Prochlorococcus marinus XMU1408: one gene and its partners. The protein of the gene in region 2 binds, or shares a complex with, the protein of the main gene of each other region. Links are inferred from orthologs where the notes say so. Each region holds a gene or a part of one and is shown on either strand. Other genes may lie near its edges.

Region 1 (3,051 bases), on a different replicon or contig from region 2:
CAAGTAAAAACTGTCCAAACTGAAGAATTGGATCTAAACGCCATCCCTGAAAAAAGAGAATTCCGCCACATAGCAATCCAATAGCGGCAAAGAATACATCGTAATCTCTTGCCAGCGCTGGTTTGAAAGACCTAAGAAAATATAAGCCAGCCCCGCAAACAGCAAGAACTATGCCTACAATGCTTGCCCAATTTAGACTGGCATTGACCAAATTTGCCCTCTGAAATAAAGATTTTTAGGTTGTAATCCAACCTGTATTCAATCAGTCTATGACAAATTTAGGTAATTACTAGCGCCCCCTATCGCAATGCATCTTTTTGACTAACCCAAATCAATGCAGCCGCAGCAGGTGCGACTATTAAAGCTCCAGCGGCAAGAAAACTTCCTATCATTCCAACAGCGGAATTTGTGGCAGCTTCACCAGAAACTCCAGCAGTAAGAAACAAATTTAATAAATGAAAAGCCATTTCAGCTAATTCCAATGCGACACCAATATAATCTTACGAAATCAGAGATGATTTATACCATCTATTCAATAATCCTTTGAGCTTTGTGATGCCTCTATTAATTAAAAGCCTGCCAACACTACATTTTTTATTTAGTTTTTTTATTGGCGCTCTTATCCTTGTATTCCTTCTAAGAATTATTTTGACTTGGTATCCAAAAATCGATTTAAGAACTGGCTTATGGCCAATTATTTTTATACCAACAGAACCTGTTCTAGTGGCAACACGAAAAATTGTTGCGCCAATTGGAGGAGTAGATGTAACTCCAATAATTTGGGTAGGGCTCTTAAGTCTTTTTCGCGAATTATTTTTTAGTCAACAAGGTTTGTTAACTCAAATCATGTTGCGAACTTAAAAACTAATGATCTACAACATTTCTTGTTCAACAAACTTTGTATGAACATCTCCATTTATAAATTCTTTTCTTTTCAATAACTGTAAATGAAAATCAATAGTAGTAGTAATTCCTGTGACAGCGCATTCGTTTAAGGCTCTTTCCATTCGTTTTAGTGCTGCTTCTCGATCCCTTCCCCAAACAATTAGTTTTCCTATTAAAGAATCATAAAAAGGAGGTATATCGTAACCTGTATAAACATGGCTATCTACCCTTACCCCTGGTCCACCAGGAGGTAACCAACCAGTAATTTTTCCTGGAGAAGGTCTAAAATTATGATTAGGATCTTCTGCGTTAATTCTACATTCAATAGCATGTCCTTCAAGCTTAATCTCTTCCTGGCTGAATTGTAATTTTTCTCCTCCAGCGATACGTAATTGCTCAGATATAAGATCCATTCCTGTAACTAACTCAGTCACAGGATGTTCAACTTGTATTCGAGTATTCATCTCCATAAAATAAAAATTACCTTGCCTATCAAATAGAAACTCAACTGTTCCAGCCCCTTCGTAATTGATGCTTTTTGCTGCTGCAACTGCTGCCTCTCCCATCCTTATTCTTAAATGGTCATCTAAAGCTGGACTTGGTGATTCCTCTAATAATTTCTGATGTCGCCTTTGAATTGAGCAATCTCTCTCTCCAAGGTGAACAACATTTCCAAATCGATCAGCAAGAATCTGAACCTCTACATGCCTTGGGCGATCAATAAATTTCTCCATATATAGGCCTGGATTACCAAATGCAGCTTCTGCTTCTCCTTGAGCAGCTTTAAAAAGGTTCTCTAATTCATTAGCATGGCCAACCAAGCGCATACCTCTTCCACCTCCTCCTGCCGTTGCTTTAATCATTACCGGATAACCCATTTCCGAAGCAAGCTTGGATGCATCTGAGACACTTTCTAGCAAACCCTCACTTCCAGGAACTGTAGGAACTCCAACCTTTTGCATAGTCGATTTAGCGGTCGACTTATCACCCATTGAACGAATTGCATGAGGAGAAGGACCAACAAAAATTAGGCCGTGATCTCCACAAATCTCTGCAAATCGATCATTCTCGGCTAAAAAACCATATCCAGGGTGAATAGCATCAACTCCTCGTGAAGTTGCTGCAGCTAATATATTCGGAATATTTAAATAACTTTTACTACTCGGCGAATCTCCAACACAAACAGCTTCATCAGCTAATTGAACATGTAGAGCATTTTTATCAACAGTGCTGTAAACAGCAACCGTAGCAATCCCCATCTCTCGACAGCTTCGGAGAATTCTTAAAGCTATTTCGCCACGATTAGCTATCAGCAGTTTGCCTATGGGCATTCAAAATTATCAGGTCCTCAGGCGGATCGTATCAGTATTAGTGCCCAAGACTGAAACCAAATAGGTAGAAGCTTAATAGGTTAAGCATTATGATCATGATTACTTAGTGTTTAACTAAGTAAATTTGCGGATGTGGCGGAATTGGTATACGCGCATGTCTAAGGAACATGTGGCTTCGGCCTTGCGAGTTCAAGTCTCGCCATCCGCATTTTTCAAAAATGATGCTCATCCATAAATGAGTAAAAATCCTTTAGCAATTATCTTTGTATCTAATGGACCAGGTGAATTAGCTACATGGGTGAAGCCACTTGCAAGAGAGCTTCATAAACAAATAGAGATGAGACCTCCATCTCAGAGCTCTGCAATATCCCTAAACTTAGTATTAGTTCCTTGCCCCAATGCAAATGGTCATGAAAATCTTGCAGCCCAAAAATGGTTGCAATTTGAAAAGATTATAAAAGCAAAAAATTTCTGGGAACTGATTTTTAGACCAAATAGATTTGGTTTATGGCCAACTAAAGGGTTAGTAATTTTTTTAGGAGGAGATCAATTTTGGAGCGTCTTACTCTCAGCAAGATTGGGATATTTACATATGACTTATGCAGAATGGATTGCAAGATGGCCTTTTTGGAATGATCGTATTTTAGCGATGTCAGACAATATTCTTCAAAGAGTACCAAAGCGAATTCAAAACCGTTGTTCAGTAATAGGAGATTTAACAGCTGACTTGAGTGAAGCTGCAAAAATTGATGATCCCCTACCCCCTGGAAAGTGGATTGCACTCATGCCAGGCTCCAAAAGCTCCAAACTGAAAATTGGTATACCTTTCTTTCTT
Region 2 (2,841 bases):
GAATGCCTGATTACATTAATCACATATGTCCCCAATTCAGCCGAACAGATATTAATTTCCAGAGAGTACCAACAATTGACACCTCAAACCCATTTATTTGCAGAAATATTCCAACGCCTGATGAAAGTTTTGTGATTATTCATTTTAGAAAAGGTTCAAGAGAAAAATGGGGTATAGATTTCCAGTATTTATTAGGAATGATCCATGATTCATTCATGTCAAGTCCTACAAGTATTGTTGTAAATGGAGGGAAGATGGGATTTGCTATGGAACTAATCCTAACACCAATTATTCATAAGATGATAGAGGAGAAAAAAGCGGCAGGCTAAATATAATAATTAAAAGTTAGGCTAATTATTAATAAGATAAATAAAAAGATATTAATTATTTAATTTTTATATTTATCAATTAAATACCTTTTTCTCAAAAAAAAGTTTAAATTCTATACTACCAAAGCAAAAAGAAATTATAAATATCACATGATATATAATATTTTTTAATTATAATCCTCAGATCAACTTAAAGATAAAGCTAAAAAGTTCAAAGAAATCATAATTAATTCTTTTTAGATACTACTTATCTTTAATAATTATGCATTAAAATAAAATTTTTTGGTTAAAATTATGAAAAAATAGTGATATAGAGCATATATGTTAACCAAAATAATGCAAAGTATTGAAGTAAGGTTAAATTTAAATCACTAAAATATTTAAATCATTTATTAAGTATTTGATTGAACATTCATATCAATTGGAATATTTGGTTATTTTATTTCAGATAAGATTTAAAAGTTCTAATACCTTAAAGGCACTCAAGGTATTAAATTAATATCAATCACTAAAAAGCTGTGTCATTATTCGACTGGTTTGCTGATAGAAGGAAAGGCCAATTTGTTGGCAAAGTCACTCAGGAATCTGAAGAAAGTGATGGCCTTTGGGAAAAATGTCCAGAATGTGGACAAGTCGTTTATAGAAAAGACTTAATAGATAACTGTAGTGTTTGTAGTAACTGTGGGCACCACAATCGGATAGATAGCAACGAAAGAATAAGACTAATTACTGACCCAAATACATTTAAATCAATAAATAATCATTTAACTCCAGTTGATCCCCTTGGCTTTAAAGACAGAAGAGCCTACGCAGACAGGCTGAGGGAAAGTCAAGCAAGTACTGGACTTAAAGATGGAGTAATAACAGGTACATGCGAGGTGGAATCTATTCCAATGGCATTAGCCGTAATGGATTTTAGGTTCATGGGTGGCTCAATGGGATCTGTCGTAGGAGAAAAGATTACAAGGCTTATTGAATACTCAACAGAAGCAAAATTACCATTGTTAATTGTCTGTGCATCTGGTGGTGCGCGAATGCAAGAAGGGATGTTAAGCCTGATGCAAATGGCAAAGATATCTGGTGCACTAGAACGTCACAGAGATGCTGAATTACTTTATATGCCTTTACTTACCCACCCCACTACTGGAGGCGTAACAGCTAGTTTTGCCATGCTTGGTGATTTAATTCTTGCAGAACCTAAAGCACTAATTGGATTTGCAGGAAGAAGAGTAATTGAGCAAACACTGAGAGAAAAATTACCTGATAATTTCCAAACAGCAGAATATCTTCAAGATCACGGTTTTGTAGATACTATTGTACCGAGAACGCAGCTTAAAGAAACTTTGGCAAAACTATTACGACTTCACAAATCACAAGATATAAAGGTAAAATCTAATGCTTAAAATAAATCAAAATACTAAAAAGATATTTAATTTTTCGTTAAATTTATTTATATTAACTTTAACATTTTTTCTAACTATTTCAAGTGAGGTCTATGCCGCTAATAATAATTGGATTGAAATCACTAAAACGCCTAATGGAATTCAATATTTAGATAAAGATAGTGTAAGCAAGAAAGATAAAGGAGTGATAGAAATAACAACGAAATATTTAAAAATTGACGCTAACACTTCAAATGAAATTGATGAGAACATTTACATAATGAGAATCAATTGTTTAACTAATAAATTTAAAGATATTTCAGTTAATGGAACAATTAATTTAAGCGCAAAATGGAAAGCCCCAGGTGGGGATAAACTAATTAATGATGTAATTTTATATAACTGCAAAAATGTTTGACCTCACTGATTTTTAAAAAAGATGATTAATAAGTACAAACGGATACGAATAGCAATTGCAGGATTAGGTTTCGGGGAAAGTGTTCACATTCCTGCATCATTATCTAATGAGAATATTGAGCTCGTAGGTTTGTGGCATCCTAGGCAAGATAGGCTTGAGGAAGCCTGCAAAAAGCATAATCTTTGTGCTTATGAAACCTGGAATGGTCTAGTAAATGATCCCAAAATTGAAGGAATAATTATAGCTACCCCACCAGCTCCGAGATTCGAGCTAGCAATACAAGCCATTCAAGCAGGCAAACATCTTTTATTGGAGAAACCAACTTGCTTAAATGCTTATGAGGTAATGGAGCTTCAAAGAAACGCTCTCAAAAAAAATTTACAAATAGCGGTCGATTACGAATATCGAGCTGTTCCCTTATTCATGCAAGCAAAGCGAATAATTGATGAAAAAAAACTTGAAGAACCATATTTTCTCAAACTTGATTGGCTAATGAGTAGCAGAGCTAATCCCGATAGGCCATGGAATTGGTATTCAGATGAGAACTCTGGTGGAGGTGTTTTAGGAGCATTAGGGACGCACGCTTTTGACATGATCCATTGGCTCATTGGACCTACTTATTCTCTAAGCTCAATAAATTCAACTTCAATCAAAGAAAGATTTTGCCCACTATCAAAAACAACTAAAAGAGTAACAAGTGAAGATGTAAGTA
Region 3 (3,030 bases), on a different replicon or contig from region 2:
ATATTCTCTTCTTTACCCTGATTTTAAATCTGGCCTGAAAAATTGTTATTCAAAATTAAAAGTTAATAATTAATCTATGTTTTTTAGATTATCTTTAATCATTATTATATTAAAAATTCATGTAATTCTAATGAATTATCTAAGTCTATTAAATTGTATGCAATATAATAAAAAGCTTACTACTGTTTATAACGAAATAACCATTAGCAATTCATTTAATTAAGCTAAAAAAATTGACATCACAAAAACACATAGCAAAATGAAAAATTTCAACGTATCTAACAATAATAAAAATACTCTAGCTATTTCATTAGGCGATCCTGCGGGTATAGGAACTGAAATCATTTTAAAAGCCCTTGCTTCAGATAACTTAAACAAAAATATAAATCCTTTGCTTATTGGTTGCAAAAATCATATTTATCAAACTTATTCAAATTTAATTAATCATGGAATATGTAATATATCTGACCCAACTAATCTTGATATTATTGATATCCCTTTAGAGAAAAAAATTATTCCAGGAATAGTTGATGAAAATTCAGGATCAGCAAGTTTTAAATGGCTTTTTAATGCAACTAATATTGTTTTAGAAGGAAAAGCTAACGCTCTAGTAACAGCACCTATTTCAAAAATCGCGTGGCATAAAGCAGGTCATAAATTTGCAGGACAAACTGAATTATTAGGTAAATTATCTAATAAAAAAACATCTATGCTATTTACAGCTGTATCACCAAACAATGGTTGGAGATTTAATACTTTATTAGCCACAACACATATACCTATTAATAAAGTAAATAATAATTTAACCAAAGAATTAATCAAATTCAAATTAGATACATTATTAAACTTCTGTCGTAAGTTTAAAGAGAGACCATTAATACAAATAGCTGGATTAAATCCACATGCGGGAGAAGAAGGAAAAATTGGAATGGAAGAACAAAACTTAATTATTCCTACCATTGATGAATGGAAATTAGACAATCCAAATGTACATATTAATGGACCCATACCTCCGGATACTTGCTGGATTAAAGCAGCAGATGCATGGAATTACGATTCAAAAGAAAATAATGCTCCTGATGGAATACTTGCTTTATATCACGATCAAGGTCTTATACCTGTAAAGCTTATTGCCTTTGATCAAGCTGTTAATACAACTCTTGGACTGCCTTTTGTGAGAACATCACCTGATCATGGCACAGCTCTTGATATTGCAGATAAATTCATAGCAAGAGATAAAAGTATGATTGCCGCAATTAATAATGCCTGGATCCTTTCTCAATAAGGAGCAAATCTTATCCAGTTTTTAATCTCATTAAAACCTGGCCAAACTCAACTGGAGTTCCATTTTCAACAAGAATTTCAACCACTTCACCACTGACCTCAGATTCTAGTTCATTCATTAATTTCATTGCTTCAAGAATACAAACAGCTTGGCCAACACTGATTCTTGATCCAATATCTACGAAAGGAGGCTCTTCAGGACCTGGTGCCCGGTAAAAGGTCCCAACCATAGGAGCAGTTACTTCAACCAAGTCAGAGCGTGATCCTGGGACTGAAGGAGGAGGAGTGCTTGGTGCCGCAGAAGCCTCGATTTTTCGCTGAGGGAGTGGTGGATCAATCTCCTCTGTTGTAATTTTCTTTGGAGATGCTATTGATTCGGAAGGAAGCCCAAGATTACGTTTAACTTCCAGGCAAAAATCCTCTCCCTCAAGTCGAAACTCTTGAATATCGCTCTCAGCTAGAGTTGCCAACAAGCGATGAAGCTCTTCATGATCAAGATTCATAGTCATTGTGTTTCTCGGCCTAGATAACTGTCATTTCGAGTATCTACTCGAATTTTCTCACCAATTGAAATAAATAAAGGGACCATAACTTGAGCTCCTGTTTCCAAGATTGCAGGCTTTGTACCTCCCGAAGCAGTGTCACCTTTGACGCCAGGATCAGTTTCTTTTATTTCTAAAACAACTGAGTTGGGCAATTCAACCTCAAGAGGTTTTTCATTCCAAGACACTACATTAACCTCCATCCCTTCCTTTAGATATTTTTTGCTTTCTCCAATTTGTTTTGCAGTTAAGCGTGTTTCTTCATAAGAAGTCATATCCATAAAAACAAAATCATCACCATCCATATATGTGTGTTGCAACTTTGATTTCTCTAAAAGAGCTTGTGGAACCATTTCACCAGCTCTAAAAGTTTTTTCAACAACATTTCCGCTTACTACCGCTTTTAATTTAGTCCTGACAAACGCAGAACCCTTCCCAGGCTTGACATGTAGAAATTCAACAACACGCCAAACTGCACCGTCTAACTCGATCGTCGTGCCAGTGCGAAAGTCGTTACTTGAAATCATTCACACAAAAGATACCAATCGATCATAAGTCTGTGCCAAAGTCATGCAAAACATAGAATCAACATGGCAAAAAAGATTTGCATTCTTGCCTTGATAACAATCCTATTTTCTTTGAGTTCTCCATGGGTTGACCCTGCTATTGCAAGCCTTCCAAATGGTAATCGACAAAAAGATCCATATGCAATCTTAAGAAATTCTTTACCGATCGACCAGAAAGAATTACGTGAATTACAAAACAAACTTGAGGATACCAGCGACGATCTTCGTGGGAGTAGATGGTCAGCCATCAGCAAAGCCACCTCACGCAGTCAATTCTTGGTCAGCAACAGAAAAAATCAAATTCTTGACTCAATTCCTGAAGAAAATAAGGAAAAAGCAATGAATCTTCTTACAAATTTAAAAGAAGATCTTGAGGAATTAAACCAAATAGCAAACGAAAAAAATAAACTCTCATTTCTTGAAATCAGGCAACAAAGTTTAAAGAAAATTGATGATTTAGAATCTCTTTTAATTACTAATAAGTTTACGTATGAAATACCTAGTGAATATGACAATTTACCAAGACTTTTAGGTAGAGCTAATGTAGAAATAAAAACTTCAAAAGGAAATATGAGTGCAATTATTGATGGATACAATGCTCCTTTAACGGCAGGAGCATTTATAGATCTTTCCATGAA

What was found. Proteins that work in one complex are often made in the same cells at the same time.
Region 1: the proteins of accD (region 2) and accC are in contact, whole or in part, in a solved structure (PDB 8UXZ), measured with the Escherichia coli proteins. The link is inferred for Prochlorococcus marinus XMU1408 from one-to-one orthologs.
Region 3: the proteins of accD (region 2) and accB are in contact, whole or in part, in a solved structure (PDB 8UXZ), measured with the Escherichia coli proteins. The link is inferred for Prochlorococcus marinus XMU1408 from one-to-one orthologs.

Annotation. Positions count from the first base shown.
Region 1 is NZ_QJUE01000001.1:123,762-126,812, reverse strand. Bases 45-3,025 are described here. They hold accC (acetyl-CoA carboxylase biotin carboxylase subunit), read right to left. Parts: upstream 2,217-3,025; coding sequence 873-2,216; downstream 45-872. Other genes in these bases: DNJ73_RS00600 (glycosyl transferase), read left to right, coding at 2,452-3,025; DNJ73_RS00615 (YggT family protein), read left to right, coding at 556-861; psbX (photosystem II reaction center protein PsbX), read right to left, coding at 300-467; DNJ73_RS00625 (Ycf66 family protein), read right to left, coding at 45-211. In the rest of the region: more of DNJ73_RS00625, read right to left, coding at 1-44; more of DNJ73_RS00600, read left to right, coding at 3,026-3,051. UniProt on the Escherichia coli protein: This protein is a component of the acetyl coenzyme A carboxylase complex; first, biotin carboxylase catalyzes the carboxylation of the carrier protein and then the transcarboxylase transfers the carboxyl group to form malonyl-CoA.
Region 2 is NZ_QJUE01000002.1:480,498-483,338, reverse strand. What follows is about bases 19-2,789. They hold accD (acetyl-CoA carboxylase, carboxyltransferase subunit beta), read left to right. Parts: upstream 19-847; coding sequence 848-1,732; downstream 1,733-2,789. Other genes in these bases: DNJ73_RS04045 (Gfo/Idh/MocA family protein), read left to right, coding at 2,151-2,789; DNJ73_RS04050 (hypothetical protein), read left to right, coding at 1,725-2,129; DNJ73_RS04060 (phosphoribulokinase), read left to right, coding at 19-329. In the rest of the region: more of DNJ73_RS04060, read left to right, coding at 1-18; more of DNJ73_RS04045, read left to right, coding at 2,790-2,841.
Region 3 is NZ_QJUE01000001.1:27,101-30,130, reverse strand. What follows is about bases 45-3,004. They hold accB (acetyl-CoA carboxylase biotin carboxyl carrier protein), read right to left. Parts: upstream 1,794-3,004; coding sequence 1,296-1,793; downstream 45-1,295. Other genes in these bases: DNJ73_RS00125 (peptidylprolyl isomerase), read left to right, coding at 2,417-3,004; efp (elongation factor P), read right to left, coding at 1,790-2,353; pdxA (4-hydroxythreonine-4-phosphate dehydrogenase PdxA), read left to right, coding at 260-1,285; DNJ73_RS00145 (SDR family oxidoreductase), read left to right, coding at 45-73. Also shown: more of DNJ73_RS00145, read left to right, coding at 1-44; more of DNJ73_RS00125, read left to right, coding at 3,005-3,030. UniProt on the Escherichia coli protein: This protein is a component of the acetyl coenzyme A carboxylase complex; first, biotin carboxylase catalyzes the carboxylation of the carrier protein and then the transcarboxylase transfers the carboxyl group to form malonyl-CoA.